DNA from 3 places in the Enterobacter sp. UPMP2061 genome. Region 1 is predicted to be linked to each of the others. Evidence: riboswitches for the same ligand, from Rfam matches in the RefSeq annotation. Region 1 holds a riboswitch; each other region holds the start of a gene.

Region 1 (5,094 bases):
CTGCCACTTTCACGAATGGCATCCACCATCAGTTGCGGGGAGGCGAATTTTCCGGTTCCGGTAAACAGATGTGAATCAAAGACTTTGTCGGCAATACGTAACATCTCAGCCCCCTGCGATAACCTGAAACAGCAGGATCTGGTCGCCCTCATTGACCTGCTGATGATCCCACCGCTCGCGCGGCAGGATCTGTTGATTGAGCGCCAGCGCCGTTCCCGGCTTCAGCTGGCGCAGCATGTCGAGCAGGGCGGCAACGGTGAGATCGTCGTCGCACGTCATCGGCTCATCGTTAAACAGAATGCGCATTGCGGCCTCCGCATACCGGGCAGTGGCTGGCACGGTTTAACGCCAGATGACGCCAGCCGCTGGAGCGGGCGTCGAACAGCCGCAGCGTGTTGCGTTCTGTCTCCATGCCGCTGAGCAACTTGATGGCCTCCAGCGCCTGAAGAGTACCCATCACGCCCACCACCGGGCCCAGAATGCCTGCCGTGCGGCAGTTACGCTCCGGTTCAGCCTCGTCCGGCCACAGGCAGCGGTAGCAGCCCTGTGCCCACGGCGGCGTAAGCACCATTATTTGCCCACCGAAACCGACCGCGCTGGCGGTGATCAGCGGCGTGTTCTGCGCAACACAGGCCGCGTTGATGGCCTGACGTGTCGCCATATTGTCCGTACAGTCCAGCACCACGTCGGCAAGGGCCACTTCGCGTTGCAGATCTTCCCCGCTCAGCCGCGTCTGGAGTGCGACCAGTTCGATATCGGGGTTAAGCTGGTTCAGCCGCTGGCGCGTAACGTGCGCTTTAGGCTGGTTGATATCTTCTGTCGTAAAGAGAATTTGCCGTTGCAGATTGCTGAGATGTACCTCGTCGTCATCGGCCAGCACCAGCGTGCCCACGCCCGCGCCGGCCAGATACAGCGCGGCGGGGGTGCCTAATCCGCCCAGACCGACAATCAGTACCCGGCTGGCGAGCAGCTTTTGCTGCCCCTCGATGGCGATATCCTCCAGCAGGATCTGGCGGCTGTAACGCATAAAATCACGATCTTTCATCACCTGCTCCTGCCAGTTGTAAAAGCTGCGCGGTGGCGGCCTGCCAGTCTGCCGCCTGGGTGATAGCGCTGACGACGGCGATACTGCCGACGCCGGTCTCCAGCACCGCGGGCGCACGTTCAAGGCTGATCCCGCCGATGGCGACGGTGGGGTAATCGGCAAGGCGCTTAACGTGGGCCGCCAGCTGCGTCAAACCCTGTGGAGCGGACGGCATCTGTTTGGTTTGCGTCGGGAAAACGTGCCCGAGCGCGATATAAGAGGGGCGGGCCGCCAGCGCCACGTCGATCTCCATATCATCGTGGGTAGAAACGCCCAGCCGCAGACCGGCGTCACGGATCGCGTTGAGATCGGTCGTTTCCAGATCTTCCTGTCCCAGATGCACGCCGTACGCCTGGTGTTTAACCGCCAGCCGCCAGTAGTCGTTGATAAACAGGCGGGCGTGGTAGCGACGTCCCAGCGCGATAGCGGCGATCACGTCGGCCTCCACCTCTTCATCGCGTTTATCCTTGATGCGTAGCTGGAGGGTGCGAACGCCAGCTTCCAGCAGGCGGGCGATCCACTCCACGCTGTCCACCACCGGGTAAAGCCCTAAGCGGAAGGGCACGGAGGGGAAATCGGGCTGGTACATTACGCCTCCTCCTTTTTGAGGTAGATTTCGCCGCCTTTCGCGCGGAAGGTTTCCGACATGTCCGCCATGCCGACTTCAATGGTCTGCGCGGCGGCGTAATCGCGTACTTCCTGGCTGATCTTCATCGAGCAGAATTTAGGTCCGCACATGGAGCAGAAGTGCGCAACTTTGCCCGATTCCTGCGGCAGGGTTTCGTCGTGATAGGCGCGGGCGGTGAACGGATCGAGGGCCAGGTTAAACTGGTCTTCCCAGCGGAATTCAAAGCGTGCTTTGGACATGGCGTTGTCGCGAATTTGCGCGCCCGGATGGCCTTTCGCCAGATCCGCTGCGTGGGCGGCAATCTTGTAGGTGATCAGCCCCTGCTTCACGTCCTCTTTGTTTGGCAGCCCGAGGTGCTCTTTCGGCGTCACGTAGCAGAGCATGGCGCAGCCGAACCAGCCGATCATCGCCGCGCCAATGCCTGACGTGAAGTGGTCGTAGCCCGGCGCAATATCGGTGGTCAACGGCCCCAGGGTGTAGAACGGTGCTTCGTGGCAGTGCTCCAGCTCTTCGGTCATGTTGCGACGGATCATCTGCATCGGCACATGGCCCGGGCCTTCAATCATCACCTGCACGTCGTACTCCCAGGCGATTTTGGTCAGCTCGCCCAGCGTGTGCAGCTCGGCAAACTGCGCCTCGTCGTTAGCATCGCGGATGGAGCCAGGACGCAGGCCGTCGCCCAGCGACAGGGAGACGTCGTACGCGGCGCAGATCTCGCAGATTTCGCGGAAGTGCTCGTAGAGGAAGTTTTCCTGATGATGGGAAAGGCACCATTTCGCCATAATCGAACCGCCGCGTGAGACGATACCGGTCAGACGTTTCGCCGTCATCGGCACGTAGCGCAGCAGCACGCCCGCGTGGATGGTGAAGTAGTCCACACCCTGTTCCGCCTGCTCCAGCAGCGTGTCGCGGAACGCTTCCCAGGTGAGGTTTTCGGCGATGCCGTTGACCTTCTCCAGCGCCTGATAAATCGGGACGGTACCGATCGGCACCGGGCTGTTACGCAGGATCCACTCGCGGGTTTCATGAATATAACGGCCTGTGGAAAGATCCATCACCGTGTCCGCGCCCCAGCGCGTCGACCAGACCAGCTTTTCCACCTCTTCTTCGATGGATGACGTCACCGCTGAGTTGCCGATATTGGCGTTGACCTTCACCAGGAAGTTGCGGCCGATAATCATCGGCTCGGATTCCGGGTGGTTGATGTTGGCAGGGATAATGGCGCGCCCGGCGGCCACTTCGTCACGCACAAATTCCGGCGTGATGTTTTCCGGCAGGCGAGCGCCAAACCCTTCACCCGGATGCTGGTGGCGCAGCACTTCGCTGCGGATGCGCTCGCGGCCCATGTTTTCGCGGATGGCGATGAACTCCATCTCCGGCGTGACGATCCCCTGGCGCGCGTAGTGCAGCTGGGTCACGCATTTACCCGCTCTGGCGCGTTTCGGCGTCAGCAGGCCGGTAAAGCGCAGCTCGTCCAGACCGTCGTCGGCCAGGCGCGCGTTGGTATACGCCGAGCTGCGCACGCTCAGTTCTTCGCAGTCGTTACGGGCGTCAATCCACGGCTGGCGCAGTTTTGCCAGACCCTGCTGTACGTTGATAGCAACAGAAGGGTCGCCGTACGGGCCGGAGGTGTCATACACCGGCACGGCTTCGTTGTCTTCAAACTGCGGGTTTTCTTTGCTGCCGCCGATAAGCGTCGGGCTGAGCTGGATTTCGCGCATCGGCACGCGGATATCAGCCTGTGAACCGGTGATGTAGATGCGCGTTGAGTTCGGGAAAGCGGTGCCTTCCAGGGTGTCGATGAAGCGTTGTGCGTGTTCGCGCTGTTCGCGGCGGGTCAGTTTTGTTGTAGACATAGCTCATTCCAGATGTGAAGGACATGGCTTGTCAGACGACGGATGAAGCAAGAGAAGATCGCCTCAGGGGCGATACAACAGCAGTGTGACTCTTGTTCCCTTCGCAGGTATTAACCTGATCAGGTTCCGCGGATCCCGAATTAACGGTCTCAGCCCGTGCTTTCACACTGGGCACTCCGACAAGAAAAATCCCCCTCGTGAGAGGGGCGAATGGTTGTAAATTACTCGTTAACGATTAAGAACTCAAGCAGGGCGCGCAACGTTATCGCTGGTGCTGATATTCAGGTTGTTGTCCAGCACGAGGGCGATGAGCTTGTCTTCCAGCGTGAATCGCTCTTCCAGCGCTTCGCCAAGGTCGGAAAGCGCCTGCTGAAACTCAAGATAGTTATCGTGATCGATAGCGTTCTCTAGCGTGGAATCGTAGTAGTCCATGATCTGCTGGGTGTTGGCTTCCAGCAGCGGACAGAGTTTGCTGGCCGCTAAATACGGCGTTGTCCCTTCCATTTCGCGGATAATGCGTTCATAAAGGTTGAAATGGCCGTCGGAAAGGTAGTCGACCAGGCTCTGACAGAAGTCGTCCAGCGCTTTTTCATTCAGCCGCATAAAGGATTCTTTGCCAGGCTTAAGACCAACCAGATTGTAATACGCCACGAGTAGATGCTTGCGCACATGTAGCCAGCGATCCACCAGGGTGTTACTTCCTCCAACGCGCTCAGTCAGGCTTTCCAGCTGGTTTAACATGGTCGACTCCATAAGGTTTAGAATGGGATCTGCTTATCCAAAATGTAACCATAATGCTAACAACATGTCAGTGAAGCGAAGGTAGTGCAATAGATATGGATCGTATTATTGAAAAATCAGATCTGGGTTGGTGGATCGTCAGTCGCGAACAAAAATTATGGCTGCCCGGTGGGGAGATACCCTACGGTGCGGCAGACATCTTCGATCTCGTCGGCCAACCGGCGCTGCGGATCGGCGAGTGGCAGGGCGATCCGGTATGGTTGATCCAACAGGCTCGTCGTCAGGATATGGGATCCGTTCGTCAGGTGTTGGATCGGGATGTCGGCCTGTTCCAGCTGGCGGGGCGCGGCGTGCAGCTGGCGGAGTTTTACCGCTCGCACAAATACTGCGGCTACTGCGGCCACACCATGCACCCGAGCAAAACCGAGTGGGCAATGCTCTGCGGCCACTGCCGTGAACGCTACTACCCGCAAATCGCACCGTGCATCATTGTCGCCATCCGCCGTGATGATTCCATCCTGCTGGCGCAGCATACCCGCCATCGCAACGGCATTCACACCGTCCTCGCCGGGTTCGTGGAAGTCGGCGAAACGCTGGAACAGGCGGTGGCGCGCGAGGTGATGGAGGAGAGCGGCATTAAGGTGAAAAACCTGCGCTATGTGACGTCGCAGCCGTGGCCGTTCCCGATGTCCCTGATGACCGCGTTTATGGCGGAATACGACAGCGGCGAGATTGTTATCGATCAGAAAGAGCTGCTGGAGGCGAACTGGTATCGCTACGACGAT
Region 2 (5,094 bases), on a different contig from region 1:
AAGTAATCGTAAAGCGAGACGCCGATGTCGTCCGGATTGGGGATTAATCCTACCGGTACCCAGGACTCCTCTATTGATACCGCATCGTCATCCACGTAGCGGATGCGCTTAAGCAGAAATACATCGCTGTCCGGCGCAAGGGAAAGGTGGCGGGCGATCTCCTCCGGACATTTCACGACGCGTTTATTAACCCACAGCGTGTTGGGCGTTTTGCCTCGCAGCACCACCTGCTGAGAAAACCCGCGCGCCTCTTTTAGCGAATATTCAAAGATATTGTTGATTTGCGTACCGTATCCACGCGCGCGGGTGACGACGCCGGCCTCTTCCAGCGCCTGCATCGCTTTACGCACAGTAATGCGCGACACACCGGCCAGCTGGCTCAGATCGCGCTCGCCAGGCAAAATATTACCGTGCGCGAGCACGCCGCTGCGTACCGCGTTTTTAACCGTTTCGGCAAATTTCAGGTACAACGGCGTGTTGTCCGGTGCGGCAATTCGTTCCTTGAGTTGAGCAATTAACCGGGTATGCGCTTGTTCCATCTCTGTTTTTCTCTGGCATAAGGTTTTATGCCAGTATACGGCTTACCACCATGCATGAAAATGGTGAACCGGCCCAATACCGTGACCCACTTCCAGAGAATCGGCTTTTGCCAGCGCGCACGAGAGCCAGATCTTCGCCTCCTGCACCGTATCCGCCCAGTTCGCGTTTCGGGGACGCAGCGCCGCCAGCGCCGCCGAGAGCGTACATCCCGTGCCGTGGGTGTTTTTGGTCTGTACCCGCGGGGCAGTGAAACGTTGCGCGCCATCGCGGGTGAAGAGCCAGTCCGGGCTTTCTGCATCATCAAGATGACCGCCTTTCATCAGCACCGCGCTGCATCCCATCGCCAGCAGCGCATTGCCCTGCTCTTTCATCTCACGTTCGTTTTGCGCGTGTGACGCATCCAGCAGCGCGGCGGCTTCAGGGAGGTTTGGCGTGATCAGCGCCACCTGCGGCAGCAGCTTTTTACGCAGGGTGTCGACGGCAGAGGCGGAGAGCAACGGATCGCCGCTTTTGGCCAGCATCACGGTATCGAGCACCACGTTTTTTATCTGATAACGTTTGAGACGTTCAGCGACCGCTTCAACAATGTCCGCCTCTGCAAGCATGCCGATTTTGGTGGTGTCGATGCGTACATCGCTGAATACCGAATCCAGCTGTGCGGCGACAAAATCCGGCTCAATACGATATACCGACTGTACACCGCGCGTGTTTTGCGCCACCAGCGCGGTGATAACCGAGCATCCGTAAGCGCCGAGCGCAGAGAAGGTTTTCAGGTCTGCCTGGATCCCCGCTCCGCCGCTGGGATCGGTTCCCGCAATAGTCAGGGCATTAATGCGTGTCATACCAGCTCCTCCAGCGCGTAAAGCGCATCCAGAAACGCCGGGGCAAAGCTGCCGGGGCCCCGGCTGTGAGTCAGTGCAGCTGCCCCTGCGCGCTTCATAAAGCCGCAGGCTGCCGTCGCATTATCAAGCCTGTCGCCAGGCAGCGAACAGCAGGCGGCGACGACCGCCGAGAGCGCACAGCCTGTTCCCACCACGCGGGTCATCAGCGGGTCGCCGCCCGCGACCGTACGGGTTCGCTGACCATCAGTGATGTGATCCACTTCTCCCGTGACGACCACAACGGCATGGGTCTGACGGGCGAGCGTCTGCGCAGCGGTCAACGCGCTCGCCGCCGTATCGGTGGAATCAACCCCGCGCCCGCCCGCACTCATTCCGGCAAGGGCAAGGATTTCGGAGGCGTTTCCACGAATGGCCGCAGGTTTAAGGGACAATATTTGCTGGCAAAATCGGGTGCGGTACGCCAGCGCGCCAACCGCAACCGGATCCAGAACCCAGGGTGTACCTGCGGCTACCGCGCTCTCAATGGCCCGACGCATCGACTGGGCGCGCGGCGCGGTGAGTGTACCCACGTTGATGAGCAGGGCATCGGCAAGCGCGGCAAACTGTTCCGCTTCCTCGGCTTCGATCACCATTGCCGGGGAAGCACCCAGCGCGAGCAAAACGTTGGCGGTGAAGGTCTGCACGACATCGTTGGTCATACAGTGCGTGAGCGGGGAACGGGTTCGGAATTGATGTAAAACGTGTGAGTCGAGCAGGTCAGGCTGCATGGTTTCGCTCCTGCCGTGCGTGAAGAAGCGATGACCGGGTAGGCATCTGACTTCCCTACGCTGGCATTATCCAGATCAGGTAATACGGGTATTTCTCAGCCTTCACAAAGAAGGGCACCCCGAGTCAAATTACTTATAAAACAGTTGCTTACGAAATGAGCATTCGTAGTCATGTAGTGTAACCGGGGGGTAACCCGGGTGCAAGGGGTTTAGGGCTGTCCGTTAACCCCCTGTAAAGAACAATAAACGACAAGATATTAACTACCCTCAATATGTATACATTATTGTTCAGTTAATTATCCCACCTTATTTGTTAAGAACTCATGAAAAATATTATTCACTCACTATGCTGAGAAATTTTATTTTTATCCATAATGACGCACCGGGAGTACTTTTATAAGACAGCCCACCTTCTTTCGTATGAAATAAACCCACATATTAATGTAAACATTTATTTTGCAGAATTTTATCTCTGTCAAACACTTAATTTAACTCTCTCATTTACCACCTCATTTTCACCTTAATGTTTACATTAATAACAACCGCAAAATGACTTTTACGCCGTCGGAACTATTCATAATATTTATGACTTAGATCAACATCATTGGTTTGCGTTTAATTGATAGTTTACTCGCGTTACTAAATAAGATTTAGACAACGTTCACCCGTTTTTTTAATCCACAAAACAAAGCGATTCAGCTTCAGTATTTTTCGACAATTAATGATGTGAGCTTTTCAAATGAAATCTATGAATAAACCCTTTATTGCTATTTTTGTAATGGGCGTTGTCTTAGCGGGTACAATGAGCCAGGCTGAAGCCGCGAATACGGTTTGGGACGATCAGCAAATCACTAATATTGTAAATGACCATCAGGATCAGATTACACAAAACAACGCTGATAGCATTAACCGTGATATCGCAACGGATAACCGCTTAACGCAGGTTAATGACGACCTTCAGTCCACAAAATTAGGCGTGTTAGTCGTGGATAAAATGGCTAACGACGCACATCAGAAAGCGTTGCTTGCCGGCGCGCTTGCCGATACCGCCAGTCTGAAAAGTGAGACGGCCCTACAGGGTGTGGCGACTAACGGCGCAGCCATTATCAACCTTCAACACGTCGATAATATTCAGGATAGCCGCCTTACTGCTCTCGAAAATGCACCTAAACCCATCAACGGTACAGATGGAGCGAAAGGTGATAAAGGGGAGACCGGTGCGACTGGCGCAAAGGGCGATAAAGGGGATACCGGCGCGACTGGCGCAAAGGGTGAAAAAGGGGATATCGGTGCAACCGGCGCGAAGGGTGAAAAAGGCGATGCTGGCGCGACAGGCATGAAAGGTGATAAGGGTGATAAGGGTGATAAGGGTGATACTGGCGCACAAGGCATTGCGGGAAGAAACGGTCGCGACGGTGTAGACGGTCATAACGGTAAAGATGGTGTGACAACCACCGTGACACAACGACAGCTGGATACGGCTATCCAGGCGAAGGTCGCTAAAAATAGCCTGGCTGTTACTGCCGCCACGCAGGATCTGCAAGCCACCAGGCAGACATTACAGGCAATGAATACTACCACCAGCCAGCAATTTAAATCTCTGCGTGATGAAGTGGACAATAATAAGAAGCAGGCCAATGCCGGTATTTCAGGGGCGATGGCGATGGCGGGTTTGCCACAAGTGCAAACCAATCAGCGCGTCATGTTCTCTGCTGGCGGCGCGACTTACAACGGCGAGAGCGCGCTTGCTGTCGGTGCGTCCGTTAACTTTAATTCCCATGTCATCGCGAAAGTGAGCTTCTCAGATGATACCGCGAATAATATGGGCGCTTCGGTTGGGATTGGAATGGGCTTTTAACGCGTAAAATAATCATCGGGAAAAATAGAATGCCTCATTTTAGCGGATGGGCATTTTGTTAATACAAAAAGATGTCTAAATATATTTTTATTTCGGTAGCCCTGTATCTGATGCTGATTTCGGTCGGGATCTGGATCGGCGTGATGTATGTCTCATGGTATTTGTGTCGTTTTTAAGGCGATAAAATGAAAAAAGTAATGATGTTCGTTATAAGTACCACCGTGCTTGCAGGTTGTGTCTCGCCGGCGCACGCCATAAACGCCCATTATCGCGCTCAATTAGAGCGTTCGGGATGCACGCAAATTAGCGCTGGCGATGGCTCTTGCGATATCAGCAAAACCAAAGCGGAAAACGCGGCACAACACGAACCAGCGACATCCATTCACGATCCCCTGCGTGAAGCCTCGTTCTCGTCGGACACGGTTAACGCCACGCTTTCTAACGGCTTTTTTAGCGCTACCGTTAACGGCAAGAAAGCCAGCGTTAAACGCCTGAATGCGAATTTCTATGAGATCCATGGTAACGGTTTTGTGATATCGCTAAGCCTGGATGAAAACGGTATTACGGACGCGTCGTGGAATAAAACGAAGGGACGCGAACACGGTATTTTACGCGTTAGCCAGAAATAAACAGCCTAAGGAGGCTCACTGCCTCCTTTTCACCTGACAATCGCACGATTTGTCACACTCTTTTGTCTGATTTTACAATGCGGATAAATCATACGTAAGCTGCTGTTTTTATTTAGCATAAAGTGCACCCCCCCCCATACAAACGGCGTTCTTTCCTGCCCTGTGCCCTGTGTCACAAAACAGTAAGCAAATTAACCATTGAGCCCGGTGACAAAAGGCTCTATATTGGCGGCGTTTTTTTCAGGCCCCATCTGTTTTTTAACTTTTTATTCAATCGTTGCTCATAACGAAGCGGCGGTTGTAGGAGTGATATGATGACGGATAAAGTCCGTATTGACACCGTAGATGCCCACAAAAGCAACGAAACCTATCTGGCCCGTCAGGCCGAATTTGAATCTAACGTCAGGAGTTATCCGCGCAAATTGCCTTTAGCGATTACGAAAGCAGAAGGCGTGTGG
Region 3 (5,094 bases), on a different contig from region 1:
TGGAGGCGATAAACAACATGCGGACGTTTTTATCCTGCCAGCCGCTCACCTGCGTGATGGGCTTGTCCGTCACCTGCTCTACGCGCGCCACCGATGGCAGCGCAAAGGCTATCAGCGCCAGGCTGATGACAAAAATCCCCGCCGCGATGGAAAACATGGTGGTGAAGCCGTAGTTCAGCGCCAGCATAAACGCCAGCGGCGGACCGATGACCCACGCGAGAGAGAGCTGCGCACGCATCACCGAGCTGAACATCACCACTTCCCTCGCCGAGCTGTCGGCGTACTCCCGGGCCAGGGCGAACAGTTGCGGCATGGCGGTGTTCGCCAGAGAGGCCAGCAGCACGCCGCAGGTAATGAGCGTCAGGTAATGGCGGTTGAAGGCAAACAGCAGCGCGTTGCCCACGGCCATGGCGCAACAAAAGAGGATCAGCTTGCGGCGATCGCCCTGGCTGTCGGATCGTTTCGCCAGCCACAGGCTGACGAGGATCCCGGCAATGGCGTTGACGGTGTAGAACAGGCCCACCCAAAACGGCTGCGCCCCCACCTCGCGGCTGAGAAACAGGCTCAGCGTCGGCGCCTGAAGCGCGCCGGCCACGCCCATCATGAAGGCCACCAGCATAAAAGCGGCGTACACGCCATTCAGGCGTCGCCCCATCGTCATCAACCAGAGCATGCGCAAGTCCTTATGAAAGCGAATCGAAATTGGGTGGAATAGTAAACGAAAAAAGCCAGCAAAAAACATTTTGCTGGCGGGTGATTAGCACCAATACTCAGTCACACATGATCGAGGCGAGTTAGCGAGAAGAGGTCGATTTCGTAACGTCCCACTGCATCAGATCTTCCAGTATTCTCAGCCGCTGCTCTGCGCACTGGCGGGCCAGCCAGGACACTCCCTTTGTCGCTGAAAAATAGTGCTGATAAAACTGACGTGCGGTAGACCTCTTCATAATTTACCTCCTCGCTTCATCGATAAGGATTATTGGCTTAATATAGGGATTAATAAATTGCTGATTTTTTGTCAGGAGTTCCCCTTTTATGCCTTCCGGTCGTCTGCAACAACAATTTATCCGCCTCTGGCAGTGCTGCGAGGGGCAATCGCAGGAGACCACGCTGAACGAGCTGGCCGAGCTCCTCAACTGCTCCCGGCGTCATATGCGCACGCTCCTTAATACCATGCAGCAGCAGGGCTGGCTAAACTGGGAGGCCGAAGCCGGACGCGGCAAGCGTTCGCGCCTGACTTTCCTTTATACCGGCCTGGCGTTACAGCAACAGCGAGCGGAGGATCTGCTGGAGCAGGACCGCATCGATCAGCTGGTCCAGCTGGTGGGCGACAAAGCCGCCGTGCGCCAGATGCTGGTCTCGCATCTGGGACGCAGCTTTCGTCAGGGACGCCACATTCTGCGGGTACTTTACTACCGCCCAATGAAAAATCTGTTGCCCGGTACGGCGTTACGTCGCTCTGAAACCCACATGGCCCGGCAGATATTCAGCGGTCTGACGCGGATAAATGAGGAAAACGGGGAACTGGAAGCGGATATTGCCCATCACTGGCAACAGGTGTCTCCGCTGCACTGGCGCTTCTTTCTACGCCCCGGCATTCATTTCCACCATGGACGCGAGCTGGAGATGCGCGACGTTATCGCCTCTTTAGAGCGCGCCCGCACGCTGCCGCTCTATTCGCATATCGCACGGATCCACTCTCCAACGGCCTGGACGCTGGATATTGAGCTTTCGCAGCCGGACAAATGGCTTCCGTGGCTTCTGGGCTACGTGCCATCAATGATCCTGCCTGCCGAGTGGCGATCCCTGAACAATTTTTCCAGCCAGCCGATTGGTACGGGCCCCTACTCCGTTTCACGGAACAACAGTAATCAACTGAAGATCCGCGCCTTTGATGATTACTTTGGCTATAGGGCGTTGATCGACGAAGTGAACGTCTGGGTGTTACCGGATCTCAACGAAGAGCTGAGCGCAGGCCTGACCCTGGAAGGGCCAACAGCCGGTGAAAAGGCGTTCGAAAGCCGCCTGGAGGAGGGCTGCTACTACCTGCTCTTTGATAGCCGCAGCCATCGCGGGGCAAACCACGACGTCCGCAGGTGGATAAGCCATATTCTGGCGCCCGCTAACCTGATTTATCACGCAGAGGAGCAATACCAGACCTGGTGGTTCCCGGCCTATGGCCTGCTCCCACGCTGGCACCATGCGCAGCCCGTCCGCAGCGAAAAGCCTGCCGGACTGGAGACCATCACCCTCAGCTACTATCGCGACCACATTGAGCACCGTTTTCTGGCGAGGATCATGAGCACGCTGCTGGCAGCCGAAGGCGTGACGCTGGCGATACAGGAAGTCGATTATGATGAATGGCATCGCGGAGACGTCATCAGCGATATCTGGCTCAACAGCGCGAATTTTACGCTGCCGCTGGATTTCTCGCTCTTTTCTCACCTGTACGAGGTGCCCCTGATTCAGCACTGTATCAACCGGGACTGGCAGCAGGACGCCGCGCGGTGGCGGGCGGGAGAAATGGATCTGGCCGCCTGGTGTCAGGAATTACTGACCGGGCAGACGATCGTACCGCTGATTCACCACTGGCTGCTGATCCAGGGGCAGCGCAGCATGCGCGGTCTGCGGATGAATACCCTCGGCTGGTTTGATTTTAAATCCGCCTGGTTTGCGCCGCCGGAGCCATAACGCTTTCGTAATATTCACCAAATCATTACAATAGCGCCGTTCTCAACGGGGTGCTGCATCACTGATGTGCGCTGAGATAATACCCGTCGAACCTGATCCGGATAACGCCGGCGAAGGGATTTGAGGCTGTCTCTCAAAATCCTTTGCCACTCAACCCTGAGGTGCAAAGTGTTAAAAAACGTTCTTCCTCTGCTGGCGCTGGTTGCGCTGCCTGTTTTTGCTAAGCCTGTTCTGACGGTCTACACCTACGACTCCTTCTCCGCCGACTGGGGCCCCGGCCCGGTGGTAAAAAAAGCCTTTGAAGCCGACTGCAACTGCGAGCTGAAATTCGTGGCGCTGGAAGATGGCGTCTCGCTGCTCAACCGTCTGCGCATGGAAGGCAAAAACAGCAAAGCCGACGTGGTGCTCGGGCTGGATAACAACCTGCTGGAAGCCGCCACCCAAACCAGACTGTTCGCCAAAAGCGGCGTGGCGGCAGATGCCGTCAACGTACCGGGCGGCTGGAAAAACGACACCTTCGTTCCCTTTGATTACGGCTACTTTGCGTTTGTCTACGATAAAAACAAGCTGAAGAATCCGCCCAAAAGCCTGAAAGAGCTGGTCGAAAGTGACCAGAAATGGCGCGTAATTTATGAAGATCCGCGTACCAGCACGCCGGGTCTGGGGCTGCTATTGTGGATGCAGAAAGTCTACGGGGATAAAACGCCGGAAGCGTGGCAGAAGCTGGCCGCGAAAACCGTTACCGTCACCAAAGGCTGGAGCGAAGCCTACGGCCTGTTCCTGAAAGGCGAAAGCGATCTGGTGCTGAGCTACACTACCTCTCCGGCCTACCACATTATCGCCGAGAAGAAGGATAACTACGCCGCCGCGAACTTTGCTGAAGGGCATTATTTGCAGGTGGAAGTAGCCGCCCGCACCGCCGCGAGCAAACAGCCGGAGCTTGCCGAAAAATTCCTGAAATTTATGGTCTCCCCGGCATTCCAGAATGCTATTCCGACAGGAAACTGGATGTACCCGGTCACTGACGTTGCGCTGCCGGCAGGCTTTGAGCAGCTAAACAAGCCGCAAACCTCACTGGAATATACGCCGCAGCAGGTTGCCGCCCAGCGCGCCGCATGGATTAGTGAATGGCAACGCGCCGTCAGCCGCTGATCCCCGGCTGGTTAGTTCCCGGGCTGCTCGCCGCCATACTGATGGTGGTCGTCAGCCTGGGTGCATTCCTTGCGCTGTGGTTTAACGCGCCAGAGAGCGATCTGCTCGCCCTCTGGCACGACAGCTATCTCTGGCACGTCATCCGTTTCTCCTTCTGGCAGGCGTTTCTCTCCGCGCTGCTGTCGACGATCCCGGCCATTTTCCTTGCACGCGCCCTCTATCGCAGACGTTTCCCCGGCAGGCTTGCCCTGCTGCGGCTGTGCGCGATGACGCTGATCCTGCCCGTGCTGGTGGCGGTGTTCGGCATTCTGAGCGTCTACGGTCGACAGGGCTGGCTGGCATCCCTCTTCAACCTGCTTGGTCTGGAATGGACCTTCTCCCCTTACGGCCTGAAAGGCATTCTGCTGGCGCATATTTTTTTCAATATGCCGATGGCGACGCGCCTCTTTTTACAGGCGCTGGAAAACATTCCCGGTGAGCAGCGTCAGATTGCCGCCCAGCTTGGCATGCGCGGCTGGTCGTTCTTCCGCTTTGTCGAATGGCCGTGGCTGCGACGCCAGATTGCCCCGGTGGCCGCGCTAATCTTTATGCTCTGCTTCGCCAGCTTCGCGACCGTGCTTTCTCTCGGCGGCGGGCCGCAGGCCACCACCATTGAGCTGGCGATCTATCAGGCCTTAAGTTACGACTACGATCCGGGCCGCGCCGCGCTGCTGGCGATGGTGCAGATGGTCTGCTGCCTGGCGCTGGTGTTACTCAGCCAGCGGCTGAGTAAAGCGATCCCCACAGGCAGCAATCACTTGACAGGCTGGCGCGATCCGCAGGACAGCCTGCACAGCCGCGTCGCGGATTTTATGCTGATCGCGCTGGCCCTCCTGCTTCTGCTGCCCCCGCTGCTGGCCGTTATCGTTGATGGCCTGAATCGCAATGTGTTGTCGGTACTGCAACAGCCTGTCCTGTGGCAGGCGACGTGGACCTCATTGCGCATCGCGCTGGCAGCCGGGCTGCTGTGCGTGATCCTGACCATGATGCTGCTCTGGAGCAGCCGCGAGCTGTACGCGCGTCATGCCTGTAAAGCCGGACACGCGCTGGAACTGACGGGTATGCTGATCCTGGCGATGCCGGGTATTGTGCTGGCGACCGGATTCTTTTTACTGTTCAACAGCACCATCGGCCTGCCGGAAAGCGCCGACGGCATCGTCATTTTTACCAACGCGCTGATGGCTATCCCTTACGCGCTCAAGGTGCTGGAAA

Evidence for each region. Region 1 has a riboswitch for thiamine pyrophosphate ahead of thiC (phosphomethylpyrimidine synthase ThiC). Riboswitches for the same ligand answer to the same signal wherever they lie in the genome.
Region 2: linked by a shared signal. The riboswitch ahead of thiM (hydroxyethylthiazole kinase) and the one ahead of thiC (phosphomethylpyrimidine synthase ThiC) in region 1 are both predicted to bind thiamine pyrophosphate.
Region 3: linked by a shared signal. The riboswitch ahead of thiB (thiamine ABC transporter substrate binding subunit) and the one ahead of thiC (phosphomethylpyrimidine synthase ThiC) in region 1 are both predicted to bind thiamine pyrophosphate.

What each region holds. Positions count from the first base shown of each region.
Region 1 is NZ_JBSKJP010000020.1:7,089-12,182, reverse strand. It holds gene thiG (thiazole synthase) at 1-104, opposite strand, end outside; gene thiS (sulfur carrier protein ThiS) at 106-306, opposite strand; gene thiF (thiazole biosynthesis adenylyltransferase ThiF) at 290-1,045, opposite strand; gene thiE (thiamine phosphate synthase) at 1,032-1,673, opposite strand; gene thiC (phosphomethylpyrimidine synthase ThiC) at 1,673-3,568, opposite strand; TPP riboswitch at 3,648-3,757, opposite strand; gene ACWKXX_RS21980 (Rsd/AlgQ family anti-sigma factor) at 3,812-4,309, opposite strand; gene nudC (NAD(+) diphosphatase) at 4,405-5,094, shown strand, end outside.
Region 2 is NZ_JBSKJP010000002.1:399,084-404,177, reverse strand. It holds gene ACWKXX_RS07430 (GntR family transcriptional regulator) at 1-539, opposite strand, end outside; gene thiD (bifunctional hydroxymethylpyrimidine kinase/phosphomethylpyrimidine kinase) at 582-1,382, opposite strand; gene thiM (hydroxyethylthiazole kinase) at 1,379-2,149, opposite strand; TPP riboswitch at 2,185-2,281, opposite strand; gene ACWKXX_RS07415 (YadA-like family protein) at 2,898-4,007, shown strand; gene ACWKXX_RS07410 (hypothetical protein) at 4,193-4,636, shown strand; gene ACWKXX_RS07405 (diaminobutyrate--2-oxoglutarate transaminase) at 4,948-5,094, shown strand, end outside.
Region 3 is NZ_JBSKJP010000007.1:149,816-154,909, forward strand. It holds gene ACWKXX_RS15175 (sugar efflux transporter) at 1-673, opposite strand, end outside; gene sgrT (glucose uptake inhibitor SgrT) at 795-947, opposite strand; gene sgrR (HTH-type transcriptional regulator SgrR) at 1,036-2,691, shown strand; TPP riboswitch at 2,728-2,828, shown strand; gene thiB (thiamine ABC transporter substrate binding subunit) at 2,860-3,843, shown strand; gene thiP (thiamine/thiamine pyrophosphate ABC transporter permease ThiP) at 3,819-5,094, shown strand, end outside.